Regions from separate parts of the Shewanella sp. M-Br genome, predicted to be linked through region 3. Evidence: predicted binding sites of a transcription regulator. Region 3 holds the regulator's gene; each other region holds the start of a gene.
The links. The regulator NrdR, encoded in region 3, represses ribonucleotide reductase genes. The targets are predictions, from matches to a motif close to AAACACNANATNTNGTGTTT.
Positions count from the first base shown of each region.

Region 1: the regulator NrdR is predicted to act here: its motif matches at 2,506-2,525, upstream of nrdA (class 1a ribonucleoside-diphosphate reductase subunit alpha).
Region 2: the regulator NrdR is predicted to act here: its motif matches at 2,409-2,428, upstream of nrdD (anaerobic ribonucleoside-triphosphate reductase).

Region 1 is NZ_BJBV01000005.1:173,794-178,471, forward strand. It holds gene gyrA (DNA gyrase subunit A) at 1-408, opposite strand, end outside; gene ubiG (bifunctional 2-polyprenyl-6-hydroxyphenol methylase/3-demethylubiquinol 3-O-methyltransferase UbiG) at 794-1,504, shown strand; gene AAA952_RS05850 (HAD family hydrolase) at 1,506-2,177, shown strand; gene nrdA (class 1a ribonucleoside-diphosphate reductase subunit alpha) at 2,680-4,678, shown strand, end outside.
Region 2 is NZ_BJBV01000006.1:162,340-167,017, reverse strand. It holds gene AAA952_RS06875 (NADP-dependent oxidoreductase) at 1-753, opposite strand, end outside; gene AAA952_RS06870 (MarR family winged helix-turn-helix transcriptional regulator) at 900-1,388, shown strand; gene AAA952_RS06865 (hypothetical protein) at 1,509-2,198, shown strand; gene nrdD (anaerobic ribonucleoside-triphosphate reductase) at 2,460-4,577, shown strand.
Region 3 is NZ_BJBV01000024.1:51,144-55,821, reverse strand. It holds gene ettA (energy-dependent translational throttle protein EttA) at 1-271, opposite strand, end outside; gene glyA (serine hydroxymethyltransferase) at 461-1,714, shown strand; gene nrdR (transcriptional regulator NrdR) at 1,919-2,368, shown strand; gene ribD (bifunctional diaminohydroxyphosphoribosylaminopyrimidine deaminase/5-amino-6-(5-phosphoribosylamino)uracil reductase RibD) at 2,514-3,692, shown strand; gene AAA952_RS18285 (riboflavin synthase) at 3,743-4,399, shown strand; gene ribBA (bifunctional 3,4-dihydroxy-2-butanone-4-phosphate synthase/GTP cyclohydrolase II) at 4,495-4,678, shown strand, end outside.

The DNA of each region.
Region 1 (4,678 bases), on a different contig from region 3:
AGCCAGTAATTGGTGCGCTAACTTATCCATACGGATTTCGGTATAACGCATTGCCGCCGCTGAGTCACCGTCGACCGAACCGAAGTTACCTTGGCCGTCTACTAAGGTGTAACGCAGTGAGAATGGCTGGGCCATACGGACGATAGTGTCATAAACAGCAGAATCACCATGGGGGTGATATTTACCGATGACGTCACCGACCACACGGGCAGATTTTTTGTAAGGCTTGTTCCAATCGTTCTTCAATTCACTCATGGCAAACAGAACACGGCGATGAACCGGCTTTAAGCCGTCGCGCACGTCTGGTAATGCACGTCCCACGATAACGCTCATGGCGTAATCAAGGTACGAATTCTTTAGTTCGTCTTCGATATTAATTGGCGAAATAGATGATGCCAGATCAGTCATAAACTGCTCGTTCCCCTGAAAAATAGCCGACAACGTATAATCCGTATCATTGCCTAGCCCAAAAACGTGATTTGGCATTCTAACACAGTTATTTAATGTCGCCAGACCTATCATTATCGAATTGAGAGTCTGGTGGCTTAATAGATGAAAACACTGTCAATTTGGTCGTTTGTGCGATAAACAAGCGTTGAAATTCACGGCTTACGATGAGGAAAAATCGTCAAAGGGATAAAGTAAAAGGTCGATACGGAGCACAACAATTAACATAAAAGCAGATAACTGCTGAAAATTCACTCAACCACAAGGGCTTAGCTCAGTCGAGCACTTTGTTTATCAAACATAGTCGTTATAATAGCCGCACAATACAGCTTCTTCAGGTAATAGCATGCATCAGAATACCAATGTAGACCCACAGGAAATCGCAAAGTTTGAACGTATGGCCGAAACTTGGTGGGATCTCAACGGCGAATTTAAGCCGCTGCATCTATTAAACCCGCTGCGCTTAAACTATATCGATCAAACCGCAGGCGGTATTTTCGGCAAGAAAGTGCTCGATGTCGGCTGTGGTGGCGGCATTTTGTCTGAAAGCATGGCCCGCATCGGCGCCGAGGTTGATGGCTTAGATATGGGTGATGAGCCCCTAGAAGTCGCGCGCCTGCATGCCCTCGAAACGGGCGTGAGCATTAATTATGTAAAAAATACCGCCGAGGCCCACAGCCAAGATCATCAAGCCTATTACGATGTGGTGACCTGCATGGAAATGCTCGAACATGTACCCGATCCACAATCTGTGATTAAAGCATGCTGTGACATGGTCAAACCCGGTGGTCATGTGTTTTTCTCCACCATCAACCGCAACATTAAATCCTACGTGCACACCATTTTAGGTGCGGAATATTTGCTAAAAATGCTGCCAGTTGGCACCCACGAGCATAAAAAATTCATTAAGCCTTCGGAGCTGATTGAGCTAGTAGATAATACCGATCTTATCTGTACCGATGCCTTAGGGGTAAGCTACAACCCATTGACGGGCATTTTTAAGTACACGCCTAAGGTTGATGTGAATTACATGATAGCGACGCGTAAGGTTGATTAATATGAGTCTGGCACAGATCAAAGGCGTACTGTTCGATCTCGATGGCACCTTAGCCGATACCGCGCCGGATCTGGTGCAAGCCCTCAATTTAAGTCTTCAAGACATCGGCATTGCCGCGCAGCCGTTAGCGGCCATGCGCTACGCCGCATCCCACGGCAGTTTTGCCTTAGTCGATGCAGCGATCCCTGATGCGGCAGAAGATCTTCGGTCTCAAGTACAGCAAGGACTGCTCGCCCACTATCAGCGCATAAATGGCGATCATTGTGCGCTATTTACAGGCATAGCGGCATTACTCGACTGGCTCGAGTTAACTCAGTTGCCGTTTGGGGTGATCACCAACAAGCCAGCCCGGTTTACCCGTCCCTTATTGCGAAAACTGAATTTACACTTGCGTATGCCCGTTATCATTAGTGGCGATTCTACAAAACACCCAAAACCCCACACTGCACCTATGCTGTTAGGCGCACAACAGCTGAACTGTGCTCCAGAACACATTTTGTATCTTGGGGATGCCGAGCGAGATTTGCTCGCGGCCAAGGCTGCTGGCATGTTAGGCGGCGTTGCCCTATGGGGTTATCTGGGCGTGAACGACAAGCCGTTGCAATGGCCAGCGCACGCGCATTTTGCGAGCCCAACTGAGCTACATCAAGCACTAATCGAAGCATTGGCTTAACAACATCAACCAAAAACAGCGCCTACAATGCTCACGAATAAGGCATCCAATACGTAACTTCACTGACGAACATCAGTGTGTCAGCATACTATTTATGACCCACGGAAAAAGTCAGGCGGATAAAAGATCGGCACTCGTGAGCGATCGCGATCTAAAGAAAAGATCGCCTAAAAATCCCCCATGAGTGTGACACGCTAACCTGAAATTGAGCTTCAAGGTTAGTCGTTACTAACGCAAAATTTTATCCTCACGTTATCCACAAGATGTCCCCTGAATTCAGACTTGCAAATAGGGGCAAACCTCACTATCTTGTATCCCATATAATTTAAAACACCATATCTTGTGTATAGGTAACAATCAGACACACTAGAAGCTCGCCGCTTAATTGACTCGTTTGTAACCAGTCAGCTGTATTTAAGGGACGATTATTGATTGTTTTACAAGGATACGTACGGTGATTTTGCTCACCTAAATACATATAAGAACCAAGGCCTATCTCCAAATGAATAGCACTATGACAGTCACAAAACGCTGTGGCGATCGTGAGAATATCGATCTCGAAAAAATACACCGCGTAATTACTTGGGCAGCCAAGGGATTAAAAAACGTTTCTGTTTCGGAAGTTGAACTTCGCTCGCACCTACAGTTTTTCGATGGCATCCCAACCGAAGCTATCCATGAAACCATTATCAAGGCTGCGGCGGATTTAATTTCTCCAGAATCACCGGACTATCAGTTCCTCGCTGCCCGTTTAGCGGTGTTTCATTTGCGTAAGAAGGCCTTCGGTCAGTTCGAACCGCCCGCATTGTATGCTCACGTGACTAAATTGGTTGAGCTGGGTAAATACGATCAACACATTTTAAGAGATTACACCCGCGAAGAGCTGGATGTGATGGATACCTATATCGACCATTGGCGCGATATGGATTTTTCCTACGCTGCGGTAAAACAGCTTGAAGGCAAATATTTAGTTCAAAACCGTGTGACCCACGAAATCTATGAGAGCGCGCAGTTCCTTTACATTTTGGTCGCGGCTTGCTTGTTTGCCCGTTATCCAAAAGAGACGCGCCTGAAATACGTTAAAGATTTCTATGACGCGGTATCAACTTTTAAACTGTCGCTGCCAACGCCAATTATGGCCGGTGTGCGCACCCCAACGCGTCAGTTTAGCTCTTGCGTACTGATCGAATGTGGTGACAGCTTAGATTCTATCAACGCGACCGCTTCGTCTATCGTGAAATACGTCAGCCAACGTGCGGGTATCGGTATTAACGCCGGTCGTATTCGCGCCTTAGGGAGCCCAATCCGTGGTGGTGAAGCCTTCCACACAGGTTGTTTACCTTTCTATAAGTATTTCCAAACCGCAGTGAAGTCGTGTTCTCAAGGCGGCGTGCGTGGCGGTGCTGCGACCCTGTTCTACCCTATTTGGCACTTAGAAGTCGAATCTCTACTGGTATTGAAAAATAACCGCGGCGTCGAAGACAACCGTATCCGTCATTTAGACTACGGTGTGCAGTTGAACAAAGTCATGTATCAACGTCTGATCAAAGGCGAAAACATCAGTTTATTTAGCCCATCTGACGTACCTGGCTTGTACGATGCTTTCTTTGAAGATCAAAACGAATTCGAACGTTTATATCTGCAATATGAGCAAGACAGCAGCATTCGTAAGAAAACGATAAAAGCCGTTGAGCTGTTTTCACTGATGATGCAAGAGCGTGCCTCAACGGGCCGTATCTACATTCAGAACGTGGATCACTGCAACACTCACAGCCCGTTTGATTCAAAAGTCGCGCCGATCAGACAGTCTAACCTGTGTCTTGAAATCGCCCTGCCGACTAAACCATTAAACAACATCGATGATCCAGAAGGTGAAATCGCGCTTTGTACGCTGTCAGCACTTAACTTAGGTTCTATCAAAGAGTTATCTGATATTGAGCCATTAGCCGACCTCGCCGTACGCGCACTGGATAATCTATTGGATTATCAAGATTACCCTATCAAGGCCGCTCAAATTGCCTCGATGAATCGCCGTACTTTAGGCATAGGCGTGATCAACTTCGCTAACTATTTAGCGAAAAACGGCATGAAGTATTCCGATGGTAGCGCGAACGCTTTAACCCACAGAACCTTCGAAGCGATTCAGTACTATTTACTGAAAGCCTCAATGAACTTAGCCAAAGAGCAAGGTGCATGTCCGTTATTCCACGAGACCACTTACTCTCAAGGTATTTTGCCAATCGATACCTACAAACGTGACTTGGATAAAATTTGTGCCGAACCATTGCACTTAGACTGGGAATCACTGCGTAGCGATATCAAGCAATATGGCCTGCGTAACTCAACGCTGTCGGCATTAATGCCATCAGAAACCTCGTCGCAAATCTCCAATGCGACCAATGGTATTGAGCCACCACGTGGCCTTATCAGCGTGAAATCGAGCAAAGACGGTCAGCTAAAACAAGTGGTACCAGATTTCGATACACTGAAAGATAGCTATG
Region 2 (4,678 bases), on a different contig from region 3:
TTGCGAAATCATACCGCAAACAGCGATACGTCCATGATCTTTCATATTGCTCAGCGCTGCGGCTAAATGCTCACCACCGACGTTCTCAAAATACACGTCAATTCCTTCTGGGGCGGCTTTTGTCAACGCTTGGGTGAGATTGCCACAAGTTTTGTAATTGATGACCGCATCAACACCATAACTTTTTAATAATTCAGCTTTTTCATCTGAACCGACAGAGGCTATTACACGAGCACCAATTAGTTTACCAATTTGGCAGGCTACGCTACCTACTGCGCCAGAGGCTGCGGAAACGAACAGTGTCTCACCCGCTTTTAAATCTGTAATGCGAGTCAGTCCTGTCCAAGCTGTCATGCCTGGCATTCCGAGTACGCCGAGGAAATGTGAATTATCAAGCGTAGTTAGTGGTAAAGCTGTCAGTCCTGCGGTATCTGTGACTGCGTGTTCACGCCAACCTAGCATGCTGCTGACTTTAGTACCAACCGGGAACTCGGTGTTTTTTGACGCGATAACTTCACCAATCGCACCGCCTTCTAAGACTTGATTTAAGGCGAAGGGCGGAACATAACTCTTGCGATCAACCATGCGCCCGCGCATGTAAGGGTCAACCGACATCCATAGATTTTTAATCAGCACTTGTCCATCAGCGAGCGGTGCTAACGCTTTATTTACTAAAGTAAAGTTCTGTGCTGTAGGCATGCCTTCTGGGCGATTAGCTAGATGGATTTCACGGGTTTCAGTCATACTCTTCATAAAAACTCACCTTTTGTTTGTGCGCAAACTAATGATGTTTACTCTACGTGGCTTTAAGATTGAATGCAAATAGTTTGCGCGCAAACTAGATGGGGTGGGACAGATCGGATAAGATAGCGTTATGTTTAAATGACAGGCGCTTAAACGTGCAGAATTGCTTACCTCAACCTGAGCTAGACGCTACAAAACAGACTCATAGCCAAGCTTCTAGCGATCCACTCTGTTTATCCGATAATGTTTGTTTCGCGTTATATTCTGCGAGCAATGCATTAGTGCGCGCTTATCGGCCTTTACTCGAGGCATACGAGTTAACTTTTCCTCAATATCTGGTGATGCAAACCCTGTGGCGTCAAAATGGCTGTAGCCAAACCCAGCTATCAATGGCGACTAAACTCGATATGGGAACCCTAACGCCAATCGTCAAGCGGTTAGAGGTAAAAGGCTTGATCACGCGTTTGGCCTGCGTTGAAGATGAGCGGAAAAAATTGATCACTCTGACGGCTCAGGGAGAGGCGATTAAGCATGAAGCTCTAGCCTTGAAGCAAACTTTGCTGAATAAAGTGCAGATGGATTTCGAGGCACTCGATTTATTGAGGCGGCAATGTCTTGCCCTTATTGAAGATTTACAGTCCTAGAGATAAAGCTGCTGGTGCTGTTCGCTACCCGAGAATTCAGGTTCTGCAAAGATTAATACTTGATTGGCTTAGTTTTTGCTTTAAAACCGTCATTGAGTCTTAGACGCCGAATTTTTGACGATGAATTCTATTTTAAATGCCTTTAATCTTAATCGCAGCAGTGCCAGTATCGCCGATGCTTATGGTGCCAATAGCCAAAAGACGAGCACGGCTAAAACCGATACTACGACAGAAACAAATAAAACGCAGACGGATGCTTCCAAACCCGATAACGGTAAAACCGATGAGATAGCGCTGTCGCCAAGGGCGCAACGCGCACAGAAAATTCAATCGATGGCGAAGGATTTTTTTGCCGATGGTCAATTTGGCGTCGCCGATATTCCCGCATTGGTGTCGCGCTTACAAAAAGATGGCATTTTATCGGATGTGCAACTCGAGCGTTTATCGAAAAACGGTATTACAGTGCCGAGCACAACAACGCCGACTAAACAATCGTTGCAAGATTTTTTAGATGATGAAATCAAGTCATTAGCTAAAAAATCACCTAATAATCCTCTTATCAATACCTTAGTTGATGCTAAAAACGTCTTAACCAATATGGATGATGCTCAGTCGCCGGTGCTAGCCCAGAAGGCCACGAAAGTCCTTAGCCAATTGACAGATTATTTGAATTCTGAACCTCCGCTTACGGATGCTCAAAAGCAGCAGTGGCAGGGGCTAAAATCTATGATGCAACTCGCTTCATCTATGGGGTCACATCAATCTGCATCGGGCCAACTCAGTAGTTATCTTGCGCTTGCTAAACGTTAATTCACATCCATAGTGCGTGATAAACATAAATTGTCACGCATTCAACTAGCTGGGTTTAATCAGCAGGTCAAGGCGCAATTTTCAGATAATTGGGCCTAGCTGCAGTTCTGGTTTGTTCTTTTATTTCATCCTAAAAACTATGATCTGGATCATGGACGCTTCATCGTTGTTGTAGCCTAATGCTCTACATATTGTGTTTTATGCTTTTAAAATCACTAGATGTAGTGTTAATTTTTAGGCGAGATGGAGAGGAACTGAACAATGCCAGTCGTAATTAAGCGTGATGGTTGCCGCACACCTTTTGATGAAACAAGGATAAGGGATGCAGTGAATGCCGCTGCAAACTCAGTTGGAATAGAGGATGGCGACTATGCAGCGACAGTGGCAGCGTGTATCAGTCAGAGCGTCGCGCCATTAGCTGAAGTCGATATCCACCATCTACAAGATGCGGTTGAGAATTTACTGATGGAAGGGCCGTACAAGTCCCTGGCGCGGGTGTATATCGAATACCGCCACGACAGAGATGTGTGCCGTGAGGCGACCAGTAAACTCAACCTCGAAATCCGTGGTTTAGTTGAGCAAAGCAATGCGGCTTTGCTCAATGAAAATGCTAATAAAGATTCAAAAGTCATTCCTACTCAGCGGGATTTACTCGCGGGCATAGTAGCCAAACATTACGCCAAGAGTCATATTTTGCCAAAGGATGTGGTCGCTGCCCATGAAGCGGGCGAGATCCATTACCACGACCTAGATTACTCTCCGTTTTTCCCGATGTTTAACTGCATGTTGATTGATTTAGCTGGCATGTTGACCCACGGCTTTAAAATGGGTAATGCCGAAATTGAAACCCCTAAGTCTATTTCAACAGCGACAGCAGTGACCGCGCAGATCATTGCCCAAGTGGCGAGTCATATCTATGGCGGCACAACTATCAACCGTATTGATGAAGTGTTAGCGCCATTTGTCGCTAAGAGCTACGACAAGCATTACCAAATTGCCCTGAATTGGAAGATCACCGATGCCAAAGCCTTTGCTACGGCACAAACTGAAAAAGAATGTCACGATGCATTCCAGTCTTTGGAATATGAGGTCAATACCTTACACACTGCCAATGGCCAAACACCGTTCGTGACCTTTGGGTTTGGTTTAGGTACGTCATGGGAATCACGCTTAATTCAGCAATCTATGCTCAAAGTGCGGATGGCGGGATTGGGTAAAAATCGCAAGACTGCAGTATTCCCTAAGCTAGTGTTTGCGATTCGCGATGGTATTAATCATAAAGCGGGCGATTGCAATTACGATGTAAAACAGATGGCGCTCAAATGCGCAACAATGCGCATGTATCCCGACATCCTCAACTACGAGCAAGTCGAGAAAGTGACCGGTTCATTTAAAACCCCAATGGGCTGCCGTAGCTTTTTAGGCACCTATGAAGAAAATGGCGAGCTTGTGCATGAAGGGCGCAATAATTTGGGAGTGGTCAGTTTAAACCTGCCGCGGATTGCCTTAGAAGCCAATGGCGATGAGACTGAGTTTTATCGTATTTTAGATGACAGATTAGTATTAGCCCGTAAAGCACTGGATACCCGTATTGAGCGACTGAACGGTGTTAAAGCCCGCGTGGCACCTATCCTCTATATGGAAGGCGCCTGTGGTGTACGCTTGCGCGCAGATGATGATGTGGCGCAAATCTTTAAAAATGGCCGCGCTTCGATTTCACTCGGTTACATTGGACTGCATGAAACTATGAATGCACTCTATGGTCCCCAAACCCATGTCTTTGATGATGCACAATTAAGGGAAAAAGCCGTTGCTATTGTAGCTTATCTTAAAGCGGCTACCGATGCGTGGAAGGCTGAAACAGGTTATGGCTTTAGTCTGTATAGCACGCCAAGTGAGAGTCTTTGCAGCCGTTTTTGTAAACTGGATGCGAAGCAATTTGGCCTAGTCACAGGTGTGACGGACAAGGGCTATTACACTAATAGTTTCCACCTCGATGTGGAAAAAAGCGTAAATCCTTACGATAAAATTGATTTTGAACAGCCATATCCCGCTATCGCGAACGGCGGCTTTATTTGTTATGGCGAATATCCCAATATGCAGCATAACCTCGAAGCGCTGGAAAACGTCTGGGATTATAGCTACAGCCGCGTGCCTTACTATGGCACTAACACGCCAATTGATGAATGCTACGACTGTGGCTTTACCGGCGAATTTAGTTGTACCAGTAAAGGGTTCACTTGCCCTAAGTGTGGCAATCATGAGCCTAGTCGGGTTTCTGTGACGCGCCGTGTGTGCGGTTACTTAGGCAGTCCTGATGCGCGGCCCTTTAATTATGGCAAGCAAGAAGAAGTAAAACGCAGGATCAAACACTTGTAACACTATTACCTTATTTTGCCTGTTAGACTTATTCCGTGGCATCACGTGGCATCACGTGGCATCAATGGTGCCATGGGGTAAATACCAATGTTAAAAGTTGA
Region 3 (4,678 bases):
CAATCGCTTCACGCACGGTTTGATTCGGATCGAGTTTAGGTTCCTGCGGCAGGTAACCGATTTTCAATCCCGGCATTGGGCGCGCTTCACCTTCAATTTCGGTGTCGATACCCGCCATAATGCGCAGTAGCGTCGACTTACCTGAACCGTTGAGGCCGAGTACGCCAATTTTGGCGCCGGGGAAAAAGCTTAAAGAAATATCTTTAAGGATCTGCTTCTTAGGCGGAACAATTTTACCCACCCGCAGCATGCTGTAAACAAACTGAGCCATTTTTCTCTATCTTAAGTGACTAATGATGCGGCTAATTCTACTCGATTGCGCGCCGAACTCAACTCGACAATGAGCCAAGTTCAAGCACTATCTGCAGGAATTTCATGTTTCAAATACTGGGATTGTGACCGCGTTCCGAGTAGAATACCGCGCAACCCTACCTATAAGAATTGGCAGCTGGAGTAAGCAATGCTGAAAAAAGATATGAATATCGCAGATTATGATCCGGAACTGTTTAACGCAATTCAGAATGAAACTCTGCGTCAAGAAGAGCATATTGAGCTGATTGCTTCTGAAAACTACACCAGTCCACGCGTGATGGAAGCGCAAGGTTCACAGTTAACCAATAAGTACGCTGAAGGCTATCCTGGCAAGCGTTACTACGGTGGTTGTGAGTATGTGGACGTAGTTGAAACCTTAGCGATTGAACGTGCTAAACAACTGTTTGGCGCAACTTACGCTAACGTACAACCTCATTCAGGTTCACAGGCAAACAGCGCGGTTTACATGGCATTGTTAAAACCTGGCGATACCGTACTGGGCATGAACTTAGCCCATGGTGGTCACTTGACCCACGGTTCACCCGTTAACTTCTCTGGCAAACTGTACAACATCATTCCTTATGGTATCGACGAGTCTGGCAAAATTGACTACGACGAGATGGAACGTATTGCCATAGAACACAAGCCTAAGATGATGATCGGCGGTTTTTCTGCCTATTCAGGTATCGTTGACTGGGCAAAAATGCGTGAAATCGCAGACAAAATCGGTGCTTATTTATTTGTCGATATGGCACACGTTGCCGGTCTTATTGCTGCGGGCGTTTATCCAAACCCAGTACCACACGCACACGTTGTGACATCTACGACTCACAAAACCTTAGCGGGTCCTCGTGGTGGCGTGATCCTATCTGCTGCTGACGATGAAGACTTGTACAAAAAGTTGAACTCTGCGGTATTCCCTGGCGGTCAAGGTGGCCCATTGATGCACGTTATCGCAGGTAAAGCGGTGGCGTTCAAAGAAGCCCTAGAGCCAGAATTTAAAGTTTACCAACAGCAAGTGGTTAACAACGCTAAAGCTATGGTTGAAGTGTTCCTTGAGCGCGGTTACAAAATCGTCTCTGGCGGAACCAGCAACCACTTAATGCTAGTTGACCTGATTGGTCGTGACTTAACGGGTAAAGAAGCCGATGCCGCCTTAGGTAGCGCTAACATTACCGTGAACAAAAACTCAGTGCCAAATGATCCACGTTCACCCTTTGTGACCTCAGGTGTGCGTATCGGTACGCCAGCCATTACGCGCCGCGGCTTTAAAGAAGCGGAATCGAAAGAGCTGACTGGCTGGATTTGTGACATCCTTGATGATGCGAACAATCCTGCTGTGATTGAGCGTGTTAAGGGCCAAGTATTGGCACTGTGTGCACGTTTCCCTGTTTACGGTTAATCTGTAAATAGTCTCCTTTTTGTGGTGCTGAGCCTAACAAGCATCAGGTGGTTAACCTCAGCCCATAAATAGGATAAAATCCCATGGCCGCATCTTGCGGCCATTTTTATTGGTAAAATCTTAGGCTTAAATCCATTGCGTTTGACTGAGATTTAACAGGTAAACCCATTAACGCTTTACGACCATTCTCTGGCAGGAGGCTCAATGCATTGTCCATTTTGTAGCGCGACAGATACTAAAGTCATCGATTCCCGATTAGTGGCAGAAGGCCACCAAGTGCGCCGTCGTCGAGAATGCACCGAATGTCATGAAAGATTTACCACCTTCGAAGGCGCCGAATTAGTCATGCCTAGGGTGATTAAGCGCGATGGTTCACGCCAACCCTTCGATGAAGAAAAACTCCAAGGTGGCATGTTACGCGCCGTTGAAAAACGCCCCGTATCTATGGATGAAATCGAGCAAGCACTCAGCAAAATCAAGTCTACTCTGCGCGCCACTGGCGAGCGGGAAGTGCCGTCAGAAATGGTGGGTAACTTAATGATGGAGCAATTGATGAGCCTAGATAAAGTCGCCTACATACGTTTCGCTTCTGTGTACCGCGCCTTCGAAGACGTGTCTGAATTTGGCGAAGCCATCGCCAAGCTACAAAAGTAGTTATTCGATTTTTGTGGCTAGTCTATCGGTGTTTAGTTGCGCTAGCTTTAAAAGAGGCTTTTGATTAATAGCTTCTGCAAGACAGGTTTTAAAAACAGATTTGTAAGACTGGTGAAAGCCGAAACCTTTAACAACAGGGTTGAACATGAGCTTGAACATAAGTTGGTCCGTACTCGATACCCAAATGATGAGCCGCGCGATTCAATTGGCGCGCAAAGGCTTTTACACCACGAGGCCCAATCCCAGTGTGGGCTGCGTTATCGTTAAAGATAATCAGATTGTCGGCGAAGGTTATCATCAAAAAGCGGGTGAGCCCCACGCCGAAGTGCATGCGTTACGTATGGCTGGTGAACACGCCCGCGGCGCAACGGCCTATGTCACCTTAGAGCCCTGTAGCCATTATGGCCGCACGCCACCCTGTGCCTTGGCGCTGATCAATATTGGCGTTAAACGCGTGGTGGTGGCGGTTGAAGATCCTAATCCGCAAGTGGCTGGTCGCGGTATTCAAATGCTGCGCGATGCCGGCATTGAAGTGGATGTGGGATTACATCGCGATGAAGCCTATGCCTTGAATTTAGGCTTTATGAAGCGCATGGAATCGGGTTTACCCAGAGTTACAGTCAAATTGGCTGCGAGTCTTGATGGTAAAACCGCGCTGTCTAACGGTGTGTCTAAATGGATAACTGGTCCAGAATCTCGCCGCGACGTGCAGCGATTACGTTTACGTTCTTGTGCACTGGTCACGGGGATCGAAACCATACTGGCAGACGCTCCTTTACTTAATGTGCGTTATCAGGAACTTGGCAGCTTAAATGACAGTGTAACCGAGGCGCAATTACTGCAGCCATTAAGAGTGATACTCGACAGCCGTGCCCGTTTGCCGTTATCGGCCGCCTGCTTGGCTATCGTATCGCCCATACTCTTGGTCTCGACCGTGGCTTATTCCGCAGAGTTTCAAGCACAATTGCCCTCCCATGTGAGTTGCCTCGTGTTACCTGCAATTGCAGGTCGCGTCTCATTGCCTGAACTATTAAGCTATTTAGGCCAAAGCTGTAATCACGTGCTGGTGGAAGCGGGTGCAACCTTAGCGGGCGCATTTTTAGCGCAGGGGCTTGCCGATGAGTTAGTGCTGTACCAAGCGATGAAAATCCTCGGTGGGTATGGGCGTAATCTGCTGCAATTGCCCGATTATCAAACCATGGCACACATTCCTGCACTAATTTTGGTAGATGAGCGCAAATTAGGGCTAGATACCCGTTTAACTTTGAGCGTTATGCTTGATACCTCTTTATCTAAATCGAATTGGAGCAAGATAACCGTTTAACCTTGAGTCTTATGCCTTATTACTTCTTTATTTAATTAAGTGAGTTAACCATGTTTACTGGGATTATTGAAGCCGTTGGCACCCTGCGCAAACTGGAGCGTAAAGGCGATGATATTCGTCTTACCGTGGCGAGCGGCAAACTGGATTTAAACGATGTGCGTTTAGGCGACAGTATTGCCACCAACGGTGTGTGTTTAACGGTTGTGCAGCAATTAGTCGACGGCTATGTGGCTGATGTCTCTGCCGAAACCGTGAGTCTAACCGGCTTTGCTCACTACAAAGTGGGCACTAAGGTAAATCTTGAAAAGGCCGTTACCTCAACCACACGCTTAGGCGGCCACATGGTCAGCGGCCATGTTGACGGTATTGCAACGGTTGAGCAACGCTTAGTGCGTGGTCAAGCCATTGAATTTTGGTTAGCCGCACCCGCAGAGCTTGGGCGTTACATTGCCCATAAAGGTTCCATTACCATTGATGGCGTGAGTTTGACGGTTAACGAAGTGGACGGCAGTCGATTCCGCTTGACCATAGTGCCGCATACCGCAGGTGAAACCACGTTAATCGACCTGCAAGCGGGCGATAAGGTGAATATCGAAGTGGATTTAATCGCCCGTTATCTTGAACGCTTGATGAATTATGATGGCAAAGACAGCAAGAGCGGTGGCGTCACCATGGAAATGTTAGCCCGTGCCGGCTTTGTGCGTTAGTGCACAGGAGCAGATTATTTAACTTAAGCTTATCGGCAGCTTAGGTTATTTAGGTATAGAATTTCATAATAACAGCAAAATCATAAGGTCCTACAATGGCGCTGCACAGTATAGAAGAGATCATCGAAGATATTCGTCAAGGCAAAATGGTTATTTTGATGGATGACGAAGACAGAGAAAACGAAGGTGATTTGATCATGGCGGCCGAAATGGTCACGCCAGAAGCGATTAACTTTATGGCGAAATATGGCCGTGGGCTTATTTGCCAGACCATGACTA